4 regions of the Bacillus sp. NPDC094064 genome follow, and region 2 is predicted to be linked to each of the others. Evidence: predicted binding sites of a transcription regulator. Region 2 holds the regulator's gene; each other region holds the start of a gene.
What was found. The regulator Rex, encoded in region 2, represses fermentation and respiration genes when NADH is low (regulators of the CRP and FNR family bind a similar motif). The targets are predictions, from matches to a motif close to TTGTGAAATATTTCACAA.
Positions count from the first base shown of each region.

Region 1 (5,077 bases), on a different contig from region 2:
CGTTAATCATTTCTTGTCGCATAATATGATTCTTTGGCATTTTTCCGCAGTAAATAAGTTCACATGTTTCTTTTGTATAACTAAGAAAGAAAGGGTTTAATAAACGGTCATATAAAACGATATCTGCACGCTTTAAACAATCTATCGCTTTCTTTGTAATAAGCCCTTCATCACCTGGTCCTGCACCAACTAAATATACATATCCGTTCATAATCGCACCTCATCTATTTTTATTTAAAAGGAAGCCAGGGGGAGGCTTCCTTTTGTAAATTACATGTATATATAAATGTCACCATCAATAACTTCTATTTCATATGTTTGAATACAGCCGTCATCAGGTTTTTGAACTTCACCTGTTAGTAATGAAATTTTCCAATCATGTAGTGGACAAAAGACGAATTCACCAGATACAATTCCTTCGGCTAATGGTCCGTTTTTATGAGGACAACGATTTTCTACAGCTCGAATATCGCCATTTGAAAGGCGGAATAGGGCGATAGACATACCTTTCATTTGTACCTCTTTACCGATTTGAACAGGAAGATCTTCTGCACACATAACTTTTATTTTTTCTTTCGTTTGTATCATATAAATCACAGCTCCTTATTTCACAGTTTCTACTTCATACATCGCTTTTAATGACTTCGTTTCTAATGCTTGTCCCCATGCTTCGGTATAAGTGCTACGGGCTGTTTGGAAGCGTGCATTTAGCGTGGTAACCATACTTGCATCTTGTAGTATTTCTTTTATGTGATCGAAGCCTAAACGTTCTGTCCAGTAGGCAGTACGCTCTCCGTAAATACCAGTTTCACGATAATATTGCATGTAAGCTGTAGCGATGCGAAGGACATCATCTTCAGTAGGGACAATCATTACAAAATCAGCTTCACGTACCTCTGTACCACCATTTCCGCCAATATAAAGTTGGTATCCATTTTCGACACAAACAACGCCAAAATCTTTCGTCAGTACTTCCGCACAGTTACGCGGACAGCCCGTTACACCCATCTTCATTTTATGAGGTGTATCTACCATTTCTAATGATTGTTCAAGTAACATACCAAGTCCTAATGAATCTTTCGTACCGAAACGGCAGAAGCGAGAACCAACACATGATTTTACATTACGAAGCGATTTTGAATACGCATATCCCGAAGTCATATTTAAGTCAGCCCATACGTTAGGTAAATCTTGTTTCTTAACACCATATAAGCCGATTCGGCTCGCACCTGTAATTTTCACAAGAGGCACATCGTACTTTTTCGCAACTTCAGCAATTTTCATTAAATCATCTGCTGTTGTAACGCCTCCGTACATACGTGGAATAACAGAGAATGTACCATCGTGCTGGATGTTACCATTCATTCTTTCATTAACGAAACGGGATGCTTTATCATCTTCATATTCTTCTGGAATCGCCATACGTAAATAGTAGTTCAAAGCAGGACGACATTTCGAACAGCCATCTTCATGTACAAAACCAAGAACATTTCGTACTTCTTTTGGAGATTTTAAACCTTTCTCGTGAATGGCCGTTACGACTTCATCTCGTGATAAACTTGTACATCCGCACATACCAGCAGACTGCGCAGAAGCATCAAAGGCATCTCCGAGTGTATGAGATAAAACTTGTTCCACAAGCGGACGACATTTACCACAAGATCCTGCGGCTTTCGTGCATCCTTTTACCTCTTCAAAAGTAGTTAATTCTTGCTCTAAAATGGCATGAACGATTGTACCTTTCGTAACACCATTACATCCACAAATCGTGTCATCCGCACTCATTGTAGCAACGTCAAGTTCACTTTCTTCACCAGCTTTGTGAAGAAGGGAAGCGGTTGTATATTCTTGTATATCTTCTTCTTTCTTTAACATGCTAAAGAGTCGTGTACCATCAGCAGTATCCCCGTATAAAACGATACCAACGACTTTATTGTCACGAATTAATACTTTTTTATAGGAACGTTTACATTCATCAAAGATTGATATTGCTTTCGTTTGATCATCTTCATAAATTTGGCCAGCAGAGAATAAATCACAACCAGCGACTTTTAATTGCGTACCAACGATACTGCCCGTGTATCCATTCGTTTGTAAATTCGTTATATGTTTCGCTAATATTGTGCCTTGTTCATAGAGAGGGGCAACAAGTCCATATGCGATACCATCATGTTCTGCACATTCACCAACTGCATAAATGGATTCATCATTTGTTAGCATATAGTCATTGACTACAATGCCGCGATTGACAAGTAAACCAGCATCTCTTGCTATTTGAGTATTTGGGCGTATTCCGACAGCCATTACGATTAAATCACAATCTACAACTTCACCATCTTCAAATTGAATGCCCTCAACATGTTCTGTACCAAGAATTTTTACAGTTTTCTTTTCCATTAGAAACTTCATGCCTTGTGTTTCTAAATCTTCACGCAGAAGAGAAGCTGCTTTCGTATCTAGTTGTTGCTCCATTAAGCTAGGCATTAAATGAACAACATGTACGTCCATTCCTAAGTCAATAAGGCCTCTTGCGGCTTCTAAACCAAGTAACCCACCACCAATGACAACGGCCTTTTTCTTTTCTTTAGCGGTATCAATCATAAACTGTGTATCTTCAATAGTTCGAAATCCTGTTACACCAGAAAGAGTGGAACCTTCAACAGGTAAAATAAAAGCGCTAGAACCTGTTGCGACAATGAGTTTGTCATATGTAAGAGTACGATTCTTTTCTGTGATAATGATTTTTTCTTCTCGGTTAATATTCTGAACTCTTTCATCTGTATACAAGGTTATCTCATTTTCCTCATACCAACTGTATTCATTCATAATGATATCTTGCATATTTGTTTTTCCTTGTAAAACATGAGAGAGCATAATGCGATTGTAGTTTGGATGCGGTTCATCTCCAAAAATAGTAATCTCATATAAATTACTATCATGTTTTAATATTTCTTCTATACAACGTATGCCAGCCATACCATTTCCGATCATAACTAAACGTTTTTTCATTTTCGTTTCCCCTTTTTATGTGAAATATTGAACAAAGGATTATATTTTTATTATAGAAAATCAAAAAAGGGGGAGATGTGATATTTATCACATCTTTATAATAATTCACAAATTGTTAAAATTCGGATTTGTGTGAGGGGGATGTGGATATTTTTCGCAAAATGAAAAAGCAGGACATAAGTATGTAAACTCATGTCCTGCACTTAATTTATGCTCTCGTAATGGCACGTGGAAATAAAATATTATTTTCTAAATGAATATGCTCAAATAAATCAGACTCTAGCGCTTCAAGACGTTGGTAAACAAGGCGATAAGTGCCACAAGCTCCTTCTGGAGGAGTAAAGTCATTTGTCACTTTGCGAAGTTCTTTTATAATATTTCCAGCGTGATTATGTTCATTTTCTAATTCATCTACTACTTTACGTAACTTTGCATAGTTTTCATCAGTTGGATTTTGTTCGAATTCTAAAATTAATGGGAAATCTTCCGTTTCTTCTTTAATTAAATGTTGTTCTAGTTCCATCTTAAGTTCATGAAATAGCGTATGAATTTGAGCTAAATGAGGCTGACTTGCCCCGTGAACGCGTAATACTTTCGTCACATATGGACTTAGCTGTGGCAATTCTTCATTTAAATAGCGATGATGCTTATTAATTATATAATCAATCAATTCGCGATAAGAAGCATTTTTCCAATCAATTTCAGATTCGTTTAATAGTTTTGTCTTATGATAAAGCGTATTTAATTCTGAAATTACTTCAGAAGCTGATAAATTTCTTTCATTAATTGCATCAATAAGTGGTTTATTACCACCACAACAAAAATCTATTCTATATGATTTAAAAAGATCACTGGATTTCGGAAATTGTGTAACAATCTCACCGACAATAGAAGTTTCAGTAAATGTATGTTCCATATGAATGCCTCCATAAAGTTTATTGTGATAACTAAACTAAGAATAGCAATATACGAAAATGAGTGTGGTGATATAAATCACTTAATATGTGTCATTTTTGAGAATAATAATATGAAATTTATTTAAGGACGCATCTGAAAAAAGGGGAAGAGATATTAAATATAAGACGTTACAGTAAAAAAAGAAGCTTCTATTAAGCTTCTTTTTTTATTATTATTCGCATGCGACTCCATCGCCTTCTCTATCTAGTTTACGACTATATCCTGGTTGACCTTTATATAAAGGAGCTTTCCCGGCAGCTCTAACTGCGGCACAATTTGCGTAGGATACATTACTAGTATTTCCTGCATCTGGTTGCGCTTGGGCTTGCTGCGCTTTTTGCTGTTCTTCTTGTTGTTTACGAGCTAGTTCATCAGCTTGGCGTTTCTGTTCCTCTTGTTGTTTACGAGCCTGTTCATCAGCTTGGCGTTTTTGCTCTTCTTGCTGTTTACGAGCCTGTTCATCAGCCAGACGCTTTTGTTCTTCTTGTTGTTTACGAGCTAGTTCATCAGCCTGGCGTTTTTCATCTTCTTGCTTACGAGTTTTTTCGTCCGCTTCTTTCTTTTCTAGTTCTTTTTTCTTTTCGTTATCTTTTTGTTCTTCATTGTTTGAGGCAACTTTCTTGCTAGTTGCTGTTGTTTTTTCAGAAGAAGGAGTTGAAATACTTGTTAGCGCAACAAAAATGACAAACAATACTGCTGTAATGATAAATTGTTTTTTTGCTACACCGGTTTTCTTAATTACAGATAAAAGTGCTAGAACAAGGAAGAAAATAAATAAGACAAAACTTAATATAGTAAAGAATTCAACAATTGGGTGATTAGAAGTTTCTACCCCAGTAATTATTAATACAATTGAAATCATAAAAAGAATAACGGTAGGACGCCCATATTGTTTTGCTTTTCCATTTTTCTTAAAGAATGAAATGATACATAAGATTAAAAGAATGATAGCAATTAAAAATAAAGCTGCGCCAATATTACTCAAAATAGCCATTTTTATACCTCCATTTGTAAGATTTTCACTATTGATTATATAGGAACTTATTGGATATTACACGTTTTATATAAATTTAGAAAATTAATATTTTTAACAGAATAATTAACAATTAAT
Region 1 covers NZ_JBNNUI010000006.1:262,764-267,840, forward strand. The annotation lists gene ACQKNI_RS16025 (uroporphyrin-III C-methyltransferase) at 1-211, opposite strand, end outside; gene nirD (nitrite reductase small subunit NirD) at 271-588, opposite strand; gene nirB (NADPH-nitrite reductase large subunit) at 604-3,009, opposite strand; gene ric (iron-sulfur cluster repair di-iron protein) at 3,218-3,925, opposite strand; gene ACQKNI_RS16045 (excalibur calcium-binding domain-containing protein) at 4,139-4,960, opposite strand.
Region 1: the regulator Rex is predicted to act here: its motif matches at 3,027-3,044, upstream of nirB (NADPH-nitrite reductase large subunit).

Region 2 (5,077 bases):
TTTTCGAATGCATCTTCTAATTCGATTTCTTTTGCGATCGTTACACCATCATTAGTAATAAGTGGTGAACCGAATTTTTTCTCAAGTACAACGTTACGACCTTTTGGTCCAAGCGTTACTTTTACTGCATTTGCAAGAGTGTCGACACCGCGAAGCATCGAACGACGTGCTTCTTCACCAAATTTAATATCTTTTGCCATAATAATTGACCCCCTTGAATTTTTAAGATTTATATAATTAACCGATAACCGCTAAAATGTCACTTTCACGTAAAATCAAGTACTCTTTACCTTCGTATTTCACTTCAGTACCTGCATATTTTGAGAAGATGATAAGATCACCTGCTGCTACCTCTAAAGCAACACGCTCACCATTTTCAAGCACTCGACCAGTACCTGCTGCAACAACTTTACCCTCTTGTGGTTTTTCTTTTGCAGTGTCTGGTAATACAATACCACTTGCTGTTTTTTCTTCTGCTTGAACAAGCTCAATTACAACGCGATCACCTAATGGCTTTAGCATGAACAATAACCTCCTCATTTTGTTATGTAAATTTTATTTATTAGCACTCAAGTCACCCGAGTGCTAACACACTTATAATAATAAATAATCTCAATTTCTTTTGCAAGTAAAAAAATCATAATTTTTTCGCAAATCACTATATACTTTTCTATATAAAATTCTTCTTCTACTAGCTTTACTATATGAATCGTTGTTTCCACTGCTCGTATGTTACAATATGAAGGACACCCTAAGTTGTTTTCGCTACATACACAGCTTTTTCCTGTCTTCTATTTTAATTTCCAATACAGATTTACAAAAAAATCATAATTCGAATGAAAGTTTATATCGTAGGTAGCATATTACATGTTATCCTGCCTTATCTCATAAACTAGAGTTAGAAAGGATGGTTAAACCATTTGAAGAAACAATATTGGTGGGTTATCGTTACATATATTTTAATGCAGTTATCCGGAATTGTTGGATTGCCATTACTCTTAAAAACAGGTCTCTATGATAATAGAGGATTAACCACTGAAGAAAAAGGGCAAATCATAACTGGACATTGGGCTATCATTAGCTTCTTTATTGCATTATGCATCGTACTTTGGTTACTTAGAACAGATATTCGTGACAGGCATTTAGATGCAATGCGCTCTTCTGTTCCAGCTACAGTTGGATGGATTTTTATCGGGTTCTTCTTAGCATTTTTCTCACAAAGTATTGCTGGTATGATTGAAATGTATTTACTAGGTATTAAACCTGGATCTGAAAATACAGCAAGACTTATGGACATCGCAAGAACAACACCTTGGTTCCTTATTGTTGTATCTATAATCGGACCTATCCTAGAAGAAATCGTATTTAGAAAAATTTTATTTGGTACACTTTACAAGAAGTTTAACTTCTTTATTGCCGCTATCATTAGTTCTCTTGTATTTGCGGCGATTCATTTTGATTTCACTCACTTATTGGTATACACTGCTATGGGGCTCGTATTCGCCTTTTTATATGTAAAAACGAAACGTATTATCGTTCCAATTGCAGCTCATGTTGCGATGAATACACTCGTTGCAATGGCTCAAATTGCAGTAAGCAATGAGCAAATTCAAGAGATGATTAAAGAAGCTGAAAAAATGCAAGGCTTTATCGGAGGATTTTTAGTATGAGAAACTCACCATTGTTCATGGCTGCATTGTATTTCCTTCTCGGATGTATCTTTACACGTTTCGCCATTACGAACGTAACAGATACAATCTGGAATATGTGGACAATACTATTTGCAGTTATGGCAACAATTGATTTTAATTTGGCACTTCGCCTTATATTAGTTAAATTCACACAGAAGAAACAATAATAAAACGCAGAGGTCGCTTCCTCTGCGTTTTATTGTGGATAATTTTTCAAAAAGTAAACGAGTGTTTGTAACTCTACAGCTAAATCAATATGATGAATTCTTATATTCTCTGACACATTTAAGCGCGCTGGTGTAAAGTTTAAAATACCGTGCACGTTTGTTTCTGCCAATCTATCGGCTACAGATTGCGCTACTGTAGCGGGTACTGTTAATATTGCCACTTGTATATCAGTCGATAAACGTTCTTCTAATTCATCTAAATGATATACAGGAATGCCCCCGATTTCTGTTCCAACTTTCTCTTCACTAACATCAAATGCCATTTCAATCTTTGTATTATTGTTTTTCGTGAAATTATAATGTAAGAAAGCTGTTCCTAAATTACCTACTCCAATAAGTGCTACACGTGTTATATCATCTTGGTCGAGTGTTTCCCGGAAAAATGATAATAAATAATTTACGTTATATCCATATCCTTTTTTCCCTAACGCTCCAAAGTACGAGAAATCTCTTCGAATAGTTGCGGAATCAACCTTTACCGCTTCACTCAATTCGGCTGATGAAACACGTTGCTTACCAGAAAGAGATAAGTTTTGGATAAATCGATAGTATAGAGGCAATCGCTTAGCAGTGGCTTGTGGAATTTTTTGCTGATCCATATAACCTCTCCTCTCTTCCTATCTTGATTCATATACTTTAATCAAATACAGAAGTTTAGCACTCATTAAATTCCTTGTATAATAGAAAGAAGAAGTATTCTCTCTGTATTTTAAACTATACACTATTTTTAGTATGATTGAGAAATATAAACATGGCAAAGTTAAGAAATTATTTGAGGTGAAAACATTGATTTTATTACAAGTAAATGGACTTTCGAAATTATACGGTGCAGAAACGATTCTTGCCAACATAAAATTGGAAGTGCAAACGAAAGATCGCATCGCACTAGTCGGACGAAACGGGGCCGGGAAATCTACATTATTAAAAATAATTGCTGGAGAGCTATCTCATGATGGCGGCGAAATTATAAAACCGAAAGATGTCTCAATTGGGTATTTAGCTCAAAATACTGGATTAGAAACGTCTTTAAAAATTTGGGATGAAATGTTAACCGTCTTTACGCACTTGCAGCAAATGGAAACAAAACTTCGAAGGCTTGAGCAAGAGATGGGAAAAGAAGAAAACTTTTCAAACGCAGCCACATATGAAAAATTACTAGCTGATTATGATCAATTACAATTAGACTATAAAGATCAAGGTGGCTATCAGTATGAAGCAGACATTCGCGCGATTTTAAGCGGTCTTGGCTTCCCAGTTGAAACGCACCAGACGACAATCTCCACTTTAAGCGGCGGACAAAAAACACGATTAGCTCTCGGGAAATTATTATTAACGAAACCAGACTTACTTATTTTAGACGAGCCTACAAACCATTTAGACATCGAAACATTAACATGGCTTGAACAATATTTACAAGGCTATCCTGGCGCAATACTAATCGTTTCTCATGACCGTTATTTCTTAGACAAACTCGTTACGCAAGTATATGAAATTTCGAATAAAGAAAGCAGACGATTTGTTGGTAACTACAGTAAATATTTAGACTTAAAATCAGCTTTATACGAGCAAGAAATGAAGCGTTATGAAAAACAACAAGATGAAATCGCTAAACTTGAAGATTTCGTACAAAAGAATATAGCTCGTGCCTCTACGACGAAACGTGCACAAAGCCGCCGTAAACAATTGGACCGAATGGAATTATTAACAAGACCATTAGGTGATTCTAAGTCAGCATCCTTCCACTTCGATATTGAAAAACAAAGTGGGAATGATGTTTTACAAGTAAAAGATGCAACTATCGGCTATGATGCAGACCCGATTATTGAACATGTAACTATGCGCTTAACGCGCGGGGATAGTGTTGCTTTAGTTGGACCAAACGGAATTGGAAAATCCACATTGTTAAAGTCCATTGTGAATAAGTTACCATTATTAAATGGTAATGTTTCTTTCGGATCCAACGTATCTGTTGGTTATTACGATCAAGAACAAGCCAATTTAACATCTTCTAAGCGCGTGTTAAATGAACTATGGGATGAATATCCACTGCAACCTGAAAAAGAAATTCGCACGATACTAGGTAACTTTTTATTCACAGGGGATGATGTACTGAAGCCAGTATCTTCTCTTAGTGGTGGACAAAAAGCTCGATTAGCTCTTGCAAAACTTATGATGCAAAAATCTAATTTGTTAATTCTCGATGAACCGACGAACCATCTTGATTTAAATAGTAAAGAGATTTTAGAGAATGCTTTAATTGATTATCCAGGGACTCTTCTATTCGTCTCACATGACCGCTACTTCATTAATCGCGTAACGACAACTGTTGTTGAGTTATCAACAGAAGGTGCACAAGAGTATTTAGGGGATTATGATTACTACGTTGAAAAGAAAAATGAAATGATTGAACGTGCAGAGCTTGAACAGCAAGAAAATGACGTGCCTGTTCAAAAGGTGGTTGCACAAGAAAAGTTAAATTATCTAGAAGAAAAAGAACGTAAAAAACTAGAGCGTCAACGCACTAGAAAAATTGAAGAACTGGAACAAAGTATCGTAGAATTTGAAGAAGAAATCGCTACGTTAGAAGATCAGCTTTGCTTACCAGAAATATATGCTGATTATGAAAAGGCTAGTGAAATTACAACTAAAAAACAAACACTACAAGAACAACTTGAAGCTTGTATGGCAGAATGGGAAGAACTGCATTTATAAGAGCATTTAAATAAGAAGGATGTCTCATAAGTCGAGATTTTGACTATGCGACATCCTTTTTGTTTTCTAAAGGGAATCAACGTCATCGTACATGAACATTTTTTTGAATATATCTATCGTAACTTGAAATACATCAACGATTCGACACCAAATATCTATTTACCGACAAAGTTTGACATTGGTACCAATTCGCGGATTAAAAGAAGATTATCTCGAAATATCTTTTCGGATATTCACCATTATTTTATTTCCCGAAAAAGGATATATTCAAAGGTCAGACTTCATTCAGTTTATCCACAATGTTATACACATATCCACCTTTAGTATAATAAACACAGAAATAACTTTTCCACATTATCCACAACTAACAAAAAAGTTATTAACATTTTATATACACAGTAAAAGCCACATTATCAACAGATAATATGGCTTTTATCCACAAGCTGT
Region 2 covers NZ_JBNNUI010000020.1:7,699-12,775, forward strand. The annotation lists gene groL (chaperonin GroEL) at 1-200, opposite strand, end outside; gene groES (co-chaperone GroES) at 238-522, opposite strand; gene ACQKNI_RS25865 (CPBP family intramembrane glutamic endopeptidase) at 921-1,670, shown strand; gene ACQKNI_RS25870 (YdiK family protein) at 1,667-1,858, shown strand; gene ACQKNI_RS25875 (redox-sensing transcriptional repressor Rex) at 1,888-2,517, opposite strand; gene ACQKNI_RS25880 (ABC-F family ATP-binding cassette domain-containing protein) at 2,705-4,630, shown strand.

Region 3 (5,077 bases), on a different contig from region 2:
CCCAGCGCCAAGTAAAGAACGGTTCCGTGATTGGTATAAAGATCATAAGAAAGGCGGCGATCAATAATGACAGGATTAATTCAAAACCGTGATTCCTTTCTAGATAACATTGCAAAAGAACTTGGGCGAGAACGTAAGACAGAAGGTGTTGAGCGTCCAGTATGGAAAAATAATGTGAATGTAGAAACGTTAAAAGATTATTCACAAGAAGAATTGTTAGAAGTATTTAAAAAGCAATGTACAAACATTCATACAACTGTAGTGGAAACGACAAATGATCGTTTACGTGAAGAAATTCAAAAAGTAATCATGGAAAACGGCGGCGGACCTATTATGCTATCAGCCGATGACCGTTTTGATGCATATGGTTTAACATCTTTATTTAAAGAAGAACTGCCAAAGCATGATATTGAAGTAAATGTATGGGATCCAGAGAGAAAAGAAGAAAATATGCGTTTAGCTGAACGGGCGAATATTGGTATTGCATTTAGTGATTATACATTAGCTGAATCCGGTACAATTGTTGTACAAAGTCATAAAGGGCAAGGACGTTCTTTACACTTTTTACCGACTGTATATTTTGCTATTATTCCACGTGAAACACTTGTGCCTCGTATTACGCAAGCAGTTCAGCATATGAACGCCCGTGTAGAAAAGGGCGAAGAGGTAGCATCTTGTATTAACTTTATTACGGGACCTAGTAACTCGGCTGATATTGAAATGAATCTTGTTGTCGGAGTACACGGACCATTAAAAGCAGTATATTTCATCGTATAAAATAGGGGAAAGCAGGCCAGAAAATGGCCTGCTTTTTTAGTAGAATAAAGGATAATATGAAGTAGAAGTTCTCTCCTTTTTTTGCTATGTTCTTTTGGAAAGGAGAGGAAGGGATGTTCACTTATGTATATGCATTGTTAGTGGGTATGGTGTTTGGTTCTTTTTTTATGGTAATCGCAATGAGGATTCCTGTAGGGGAATCTATTATTACACCGCGTTCGCATTGTCACTACTGCAAGTATACGTTACAGCCAAAAGAATTGATTCCAATCATTTCATTTTGTATGCAGAAAGGGCGTTGTACGAATTGTAAAAGAAAAATCTCAAGTTTGTACATAGCATTTGAATTTATTACAGGGAGTTTGTTTGTTCTTACTGTATATGTAATTGGAATAGAACGAGAGCTTATTCCTATTTTATCGCTCTTTTCTTTACTTCTCATTATTACGGTTACAGATGCAGTATATATGTTAATACCTAATCGTATTTTAATTTGGTTTGCCTTTTTGCTTACTTTAGAATGTATTTTTGTACCGTTAGTTACTTGGATAGATAGTATAGCAGGCAGTGGGATTATTTTTATTCTGTTATATTGTGTGCGAAGGATTTATCCAAAGGGTCTTGGCGGAGGGGATGTGAAATTACTTTCGTTACTTGGGTTTGTAGTAGGAGTGAAAGGGAGTTTTATGATTTTACTTTTATCATCTTGCTTTAGTCTTTGTTTTTTCGGGATTGGTATAGCATTAAAACGTATTAAAATAAGAACCCAAATTCCATTTGGACCTTTTATTAGCCTTGGGGCAATATGTTATGTATTGATCGCATATTCAAAGTAGAGAGGAAATAGAAAATGAATGTGTATATGGATGATCAAAGAATTTGTCTGTTCGGATATGTGCTAGCAACTACAGTAGAATGTGCCTTGCAAATGGTTCGGGATTATGATGTGAATATTCTTTCTCTTGATTTTAATATGGGATGGAGACAAAGTAATGGGCTTGATTTCGTAGATGCTTTTTGTGAAGAGCGATTATATGTTAAGGAAATTCACTTGCATACAAATGATGTCATTGGTATGCATAAAATGAAGCGAAGAATAGAAAGAGGGAAAGAGCAAGGAGAGATTGATCCTCATATTGTCGTTAAATATGTAGGGAGCTAAAAACTCCAAAGTGATACTTTGGAGTTTTTAATGTTTCATATGTGCTTGTAAAGGAATGATTTCCTCTGTTTGAGCTACTGCTAATTCAGTTTCTTCCTGTTTAACAGTAGGTGCTTTCTTTGTTAAGTAATGATAAACCATACCGACAAATACGGATCCGCCAATAATGTTACCGATTGTAACTGGAATTAAGTTATGAATAGCACCCGCAAAAGTAATTGTATCAGGATGTGGTGAAACTAAAGATAAGGCAAACAGAGATAAGTTTGCAATGCTATGCTCATAGCCAGACAAGAAGAATGTGAAAACGAGCATCATTATCATCAATATTTTTGCTGTATCGCCTTTTACTTGAGAAGGTAAGAAGCAGGCAAGACATACGAGCCAGTTACATAAAATCGCTTTAAAGAATAATTGCATTGTAGGTGTGTTCATTTTTCCTTCAACGACTGTATTCATTAAATGACCGTGATCGATTGCTCCAAAAATGCCAGTTGCGTAAAATAGTAAGGCAAAGAATAAAGCGCCAGCTAAGTTACCTGCATAACAAGCACCCCAGTTACGAAGTGTATCAGAAATCGTTGTTTCTTTTCGTAAAGTTGCCACTGTGAAATACATTGTATTTCCAGTAAATAATTCAGCACCGCCATATATAATAAGTACGAGAGCAATTCCGAAAAACATGGACTCAGCTAAATAGGTTGCTGGTGAATCTGCAATGTGAAAAAAGTTACCTAATTTAAAACATAGTACAATAACAAAACCGATATAAACGCCAGCAAGTGCAGCACGGATGAAATATTGCATTGGATTTGTATCTAGCATCTGCTTCTTGCTCTTAGCCAGTTTGACAACATAATCTAATCCTTGTTCTAGCATGAATAATACGCTCCTTTAATACATCGTCTCTAAATACTCTTTATATGAATAAAGTACATGGATTTGTTCTCGTTTTCAATAAGTTTGTTCAATATTTCACAAAAAGGACATACATACAGAAGGGAAGCGTTTACAAAAGGTAGTATAATGGAATTTTTTCTGAAAATAGAAAGGGAAAAGAAAAAGCGCTGTAATTACAGCGCTTTTTCGTCTAAATTCTTTTCTACTTTTACTTCTACTTCTTTTGAGAAGAACCAACCACAAACTGCGATTCCAACTAATACACCCCAGAATGTAAGCTTCCACGGAGTAGATTCTGGGAATGAGTGTGGAAGGACACCTAAAGCAGGGTGTGCTAACGTATACACTGCTAATTTCACACCAACCCAACCTACAATTAAAAATGCTGCAGTTTCAAGTCCTGGTTTACGTTTTAATATTTGTACGAAAGCAGATGCTGCAAATCGCATAATAACTAATCCGATAAGTCCACCTGTAAAGATAACGATAAATTGCCCTGTATCAAGACTACCAATCGTACCTAACCCTGTTTTTGGTAAAGTCATTGCTAATGCAACGGCAGCTAAAATAGAATCAACTGCGAAGGCAATATCTGCAACTTCGACTTTAAAGACAGTCCACCAAAAGTTCTCTTGCTTTTTCTCTGTTTCTTTTTCTTCTGTTTCTTCAGGTGCGTTCTTTTTAACATACGTTTTAAATAAGTGATTACCAGCGATAAACATAAGATAAATGGCACCAATTGCTTGCACTTGCCATACATCGACTAGAAATGAAATCATAAATAGTGATCCGAAGCGGAAAACAAATGCCCCTGCTAATCCATAAAATAGTGCTTTCTTTCGTTTTTCTTCTGGTAAATGTTTTACCATAATTGCCAGAACGAGAGCGTTATCAGCCGCTAAAATCCCCTCTAGTGCAATTAGGATGAGTAATACCCAACCATACTCCAATAATAATGATACATCCATGTACATTCTCCTCTCATTTCTATAAGTACTAAATAAGTGAAGAATTTCCCCACTATTTAGTTTCCCCATACTCCTGCCTATTAACTTTGGAATAATTTGGTAATGAATACAAAAAAGACCTCTGCCGTTAATAGGCAAAGGTCTTGCTAGACATATGTAATGAAAATGCCAACAAAGCCGGAAGAACTAAGTTCTACGTAATGACGACTTTGTTTCCAAGAAATAATTCTTGGACGCTACTCCCCTTTGGAGATATGCTATTGTATTCTCATTATATGGATAATTTATACGGTTGTCAACCTGTTAAAATATCTTCATTCGGATATTTTATTTTTCGGTTCTTTTTACGTGCAAATGAAAAGGCCAATGTTAAAGGTCCCATTTTGCCAAAGAACATCATAAAGATAATAATAGTTTTTCCGATCATAGTTAAGTGGGGTGTTAAATTCATGCTGAGGCCGACAGTACCGAATGCTGAAAATACTTCGAAAGCACTCATCAATAGAGGAACACGCTCAGTAATACTCAAAATTAAAATAGCAAAAAAGATAAATGAAATGGAAATAATAGTAATGGTTAATGATTTGACAATGAGAGTATCTTTAATGGATTTTTTAAACACGACAATATCATCTTGTTCTTGTAAAAATTTAAATACGCCAAAAAGCATAATTAAAAAGGTTGTTAACTTAATTCCACCACCAGTTGAAGCACTACCAGCGCCAATAAACATAAGGAGCATCATTAATAGTAGGGAAGGTTTGGATAATGCAGAAATATCAACTGTATTAAACCCGGCAGTTCGCGTTGAAATTGCTTGGAAATAAGCGGCCATTCCTTCTTCAAAAGGGGTAAATCCTCTCATAGAAAGGGAGTTATGGAACTCGAATATAAAAATTAAAACGGTAGCAATAATATTTACGATTAGAGTAGAAGAGAGCATAAGTTTTGAGTGTAAAGTAAGGTTTTTAAAATTTTTCTTTCTTTTGATATCTATGATGACTGTAAAACCAATCCCACCTAAAATGATGAGGGAGGAAATAACAAGATTGACAAGAATGCTATGGGAATGGGACATTAAATTATCACTCCACACAGAAAAACCAGCGTTATTAAAGGCTGAGATCGAATGAAAAAAACTATAATATATCCCTTTCGCAATCCCGTATTTGGGTACCCATTCAAAAGAGAGAAACAAAGTAGCGATACATTCAACTGTAAAAGAGAATAAAAATAATGATTTGGCAAGACGAATGACCCCGCCGATATT
Region 3 covers NZ_JBNNUI010000002.1:146,339-151,415, forward strand. The annotation lists gene ACQKNI_RS05280 (LutB/LldF family L-lactate oxidation iron-sulfur protein) at 1-67, shown strand, start outside; gene ACQKNI_RS05285 (LutC/YkgG family protein) at 67-777, shown strand; gene ACQKNI_RS05290 (prepilin peptidase) at 891-1,613, shown strand; gene ACQKNI_RS05295 (cyclic-phosphate processing receiver domain-containing protein) at 1,628-1,939, shown strand; gene ACQKNI_RS05300 (formate/nitrite transporter family protein) at 1,967-2,818, opposite strand; gene ACQKNI_RS05305 (TerC family protein) at 3,013-3,807, opposite strand; yybP-ykoY riboswitch at 3,898-4,064, opposite strand; gene ACQKNI_RS05310 (TrkH family potassium uptake protein) at 4,103-5,077, opposite strand, start outside.
Region 3: the regulator Rex is predicted to act here: its motif matches at 2,903-2,920, upstream of ACQKNI_RS05300 (formate/nitrite transporter family protein).

Region 4 (5,077 bases), on a different contig from region 2:
GTTCCAAACGGGACAGCTTCTACTAAAAAGAGTCAGTATATTTTGATAATTATAGAGGATTATAGTATTCTTCTGCCGAATAAATAAGTTAGAGAAAATTACGGATAAAAATAGCCCGAACCATGCTGGGCATGATTCGGGCTTATATTCAGATTAGTAAGCTAAGCTGAATAGACCTTTAATGTGTGATAAGTAACGAACGTTACTTGCTTCTTTCATTAATGATGCTGGTAAGCCTTTAAGTGGAGTATTGCTTGCTCCGATTGTAGCAACAGCATCTTTACGTCCTAGACTAGCAAGTGTTCCAGAGTTTACAGGTGCGAACTCTTCGAATGCTTTGCCTTCTAGTGCTGCGTATAAGTTGTATCCAATTAACTCACCCATTTGCCAAGCGATTTGTGCAGTTGGTGGGTATGGACGTCCGTCTGGAGCGAAGACAACAGCGCTGTCTCCAGCAACGAATACGTCTTTGTGAGAAGTAGATTGTAGGTATGCATCAACTGTTGCACGACCACGGTTAACTTCAAGACCTGATTCACCGATTAATGGGTTACCTTGTACGCCGCCTGTCCAAACGAATGTGTTAGCAACAAGTTTTTGACCGTCTTTTAAGTCGATTTCATTGCCAGCAACGTTTGTTACAGGAAGACCAGTTAAGAATGTAACGCCGCGTGCTTCTAAGCTAGTAGTTGCACGTTCGATTAAGTGGTCCGGTAATACTGGAAGGATTTTTGGACCTGCTTCAACAAGAAGAAGTTTCACTTCTTTTGGATTTACGCCGTGGCTTTTTGCAAGTTTAGGCATAATGTCAGCAAGCTCACCAACTAGCTCAACGCCAGTTAATCCGCCACCACCGATTACGATTGTAGCATCAGCTTCGTTTTTCGTTTTCGCGTATTCACGAATACGGTCTTCAACGTGTTTGTAGATTTTGTTTGCATCAGCAGCAGATTTTAATACCATGCTGTTTTCTTCTAGTCCTGGAATACCGAAGTAAGCAGTTTTACTTCCTAAAGCAACTACAAGTGCATCGTAAGATAAAGTAGTGCCGCCAGCTAGTTTGATTTCTTTGCTATCAACAGAGAATGACTCAACTGTTGCGATTTTAAGATCGATGTCTTTACCTTTGAAAAGCTTTGTAAGTGGCATTGCAATTGCTTGCTCAGCAACGTTACCAGCTGCAAGGCGGTGTAGTTCAGTGATGATTTGGTGTGTTGGGTATTGGTTAATCACTGTAACTTGTGCTTCTGATTTGCTGTAATATTTACGTACGTTTAAAGCGGCAAGAAGACCGCCATAACCAGCGCCTAAGATGACAATTTGTTTTGACATAGTATGATATCCCCCGTCTTTACTAATTGTTGTTATAAATTCAATTATTTATTGTTGCGTTCTGCACTAATTTGAAGATATGCGTTCACAAAGCGGAACATTTTTTGTGCTTGTGGATCTTTTAGTAATTTCAATAGACCGAATAGGCCGATAACTTCATTACTTTCGTCAGCACGATCTTTCGCTTCGATTGCAGTCGCAGCCATGCTTTTCACTGTATCTTTTACAGGTTCTACAAGCTCTGTGATTGCACCAACAGTGTCGCTTTTTAATACTTCATCAGTAGCAACAGTTTGAGCGAAGTCATAAGATTTAGTTAAAATGTTAACAAGCTCAGTTAATTTTGGAAGCTGTTCTACTAGTGTTGTTAATGATTCTTGTACCTCAGGTTTTAACAACTGATCAAGTACATCAAGTTGTCCTTGGCTAGCAGAAATTTGTACAGTTTCTTGTTCTGGCTTTGTTTGAGTCATAGTTTCTGGCATCTCCAATTCTCCTTTACGATAGCAATACTCTTATTTTTGATAAGTAAGATAGTAACCGTTTACGAAACTTTATACAAAGTTTCACAAAACACAATAAAATGCCTTTAAATTTATGATAACAAATAAGCTGAAATCATAAATCTAAAACCATAACGTCTTACCTATTATTTATGAACTGTCCGATACATGGCTTGTCCGCATAATGGAAAGGTCCTTTATCGGAAAGTGTATATAATATATATCTTATATTATATACTATATACACCTATGTTAACATAAAAATGATTCCTAATTATTTGATATTAAGTGCATAACCTAGTACTGACAAGGCATGAAAGCGCATAAAATATTTTGTTTGAATGAGAAATGTACATATATATGAAGAAAAAAAGGAAAAAATGAACAAATTACTGTTCTTTTTTTCCTTTTTCTTATTGTTCAGCTTCTGTCATAAGCATCGATGTGTTACCGCCTTTTTCAAGATGGCATTCGCCCCAAGTGCAAAGAGAATCAAGAATGGCTTCTAAAGACCAGCCGTAGTCAGTAAGAGAATATTCTACTTTTGGGGGTACTTGGTTGTATACCTTTCTTTGAATAACTCCGTCTTCTTCTAATTCACGTAATTGCTGAGTTAACATTTTCTGCGTAATACCAGGCATTAAACGTTTGAGTTCACTCGTTCTTTTTGTGCCTTTCTGTAAGTGGCAAAGGATTACGACTTTCCATTTTCCGCCGATAACCTCTAAAGTCGCTTCTACAGGAATATTGTATTTCTTCATATAAAAAATCTCCTTTGATGAATATGGATTTATACTTTTCAACGAAAGAAGCTAAATAATGTAAATGTTACTTTTTAGTGCCTATAGCACTTTAAAGTACGTACTTTTTATTATGTTGAATATGTTTCATAATAGCATACGTAAGAGGCAAATGAGTAGTACGGTACTAAAAAGTGCCTATGTTACTTTTTGGTGCCTATCGTACTTAAAAGTGCGTTCTTTCAAAAAGGAATGAAACCATTCATAATAGCATTTGTAGAGAGTAAATATATTTTTTAGAAGATAAAAGGGCCTTTTTATCACACTATTATGATTGGATTTCTTGTAATAAGGAGGAATTCAATTGAGTTCATATACAATATCATCTTCGGAGGTTCAGACGAATCGAAGAAGTATGTTTGCTTTGTTAGCATTAGCTATTAGTGCGTTTGGAATAGGAACGACCGAATTTATAAGTGTGGGTTTATTACCATCCATTTCGGAAGATTTACATGTTTCTGTCACAACAGCTGGTTTAACTGTTTCTTTATATGCGTTAGGGGTAGCGTTTGGCGCCCCAGTGTTAACGTCGTTAACAGCTAGTATGTCGCGAAAGACGTTATTAATGTGGATTATGATTATTTTCATTATTGGTAATGGAATTGCAGCTGTGGCGACAAGTTTCACTGTTTTACTTATCGCGAGAGTTGTATCTGCTTTCGCACACGGCGTTTTTATGTCGATCGGATCCACGATTGCAGCCGCACTTGTACCAGAGAATAAACGAGCTAGTGCAATTGCGTTTATGTTTACTGGTTTAACGGTTGCGACGATCACAGGTGTACCAATTGGAACGTTTATTGGTCAGCAATTTGGCTGGAGAGCTTCCTTTATGGTAATTGTTGTAATTGGAATTGTTGCTTTAATTGCAAATAGTATATTAGTCCCGTCTAATTTGAAAAAAGGTACGTCCGTATCATTTCGTGATCAGTTCAAATTGATTACGAACGGAAGGTTATTACTTGTTTTCATCATTACTGCATTAGGATACGGGGGAACATTTGTAACGTTTACGTATTTATCACCGCTATTACAAGAAGTAACCGGATTTAAAGCAAGTACCGTTACAATCATTTTGTTAGTGTACGGGATTGCAATTGCGATTGGGAATATGATCGGTGGTAAGTTATCAAATCGTAATCCAATTCGAGCATTATTTTATATGTTTTTCATTCAAGCGATTGTATTATTCGTGCTAACATTTACAGCACCATTTAAAGTAGTGGGGCTCATTACGATTATTTTTATGGGACTATTCGCATTTATGAATGTTCCTGGATTACAAGTATATGTCGTTATATTAGCTGAACGATTCGTGCCGAGTGCTGTCGATGTAGCATCAGCAATGAATATTGCAGCATTTAACGCTGGAATCGCTCTCGGTGCTTATTTAGGCGGTATTGTAACGAACTCGTTAGGGTTACTTCATACAGCTTGGGTAGGTGGCATTATGGTAGCAGGTGCTGTTATTTTAACGGCGTGGAGCATGGCATTAGAAAAAAGAGATCAAGTGAAATAAAAGGAGAGAAAATAAAATGAAAAACTTACAAAGTACAACAACATTGCATAACGGTGTAGAAATGCCTTGGTTCGGTTTAGGTGTATTTAAAGTAGAAGATGGACCGGAACTTGTAGAGGCTGTAAAATCGGCTATTAAAGCAGGATACCGCAGCATCGATACAGCTGCAATTTACGGAAATGAAAAAGCGGTAGGTGAAGGAATTCGCGCAGGTATAAAAGAAGCTGGAATTTCTCGCGAAGATTTATTTATTACTTCAAAAGTGTGGAATGCGGATCAAGGATATGAAACGACACTTGCTGCATATGAAGAGAGCTTAAAAAAATTAGAGCTAGATTATTTAGATTTATATCTTGTTCATTGGCCTGTAGAAGGAAAATATAAAGATACATGGAGAGCGTTAGAAACACTTTATAAAGAAAAACGCGTACGTGCAATTGGTGTAAGTAACTTCCAAATTCATCACTTACAAGATGTAATGAAAGATGCGGAAATTAAACCGATGATTAACCAAGTGGAATATCACCCGCGTTTAACACAAAAAGAATTACAAGCTTTCTGTAAAGAACAAGGTATTCAAATGGAAGCATGGTCACCACTTATGCAAGGTCAACTATTAGATAATGAAACATTACAAGAAATTGCTACTAAATATGATAAAACAACAGCGCAAGTCATTTTACGTTGGGATCTTCAAAATGGAGTAATCACAATTCCAAAATCAACGAAAGAACACCGTATTGTTGCAAACGCTGATGTGTTTAACTTTGAATTAACGAAAGAAGATATGGAAAAAATCGATGCGTTAAATGAAAATCACCGCGTTGGTCCAGATCCTGATAACTTCGATTTCTAAGATTAAGGTAAGAAAAAAGAGTGCGTAAAAGCACTCTTTTTTTGTGCATAAAAATAGTTTCTAAATA
Region 4 covers NZ_JBNNUI010000005.1:133,770-138,846, reverse strand. The annotation lists gene ACQKNI_RS13445 (NAD(P)/FAD-dependent oxidoreductase) at 154-1,332, opposite strand; gene ACQKNI_RS13440 (DUF1641 domain-containing protein) at 1,377-1,817, opposite strand; gene ACQKNI_RS13435 (winged helix-turn-helix transcriptional regulator) at 2,249-2,596, opposite strand; gene ACQKNI_RS13430 (MFS transporter) at 2,991-4,154, shown strand; gene ACQKNI_RS13425 (aldo/keto reductase) at 4,171-5,010, shown strand.
Region 4: the regulator Rex is predicted to act here: its motif matches at 1,887-1,904, upstream of ACQKNI_RS13440 (DUF1641 domain-containing protein).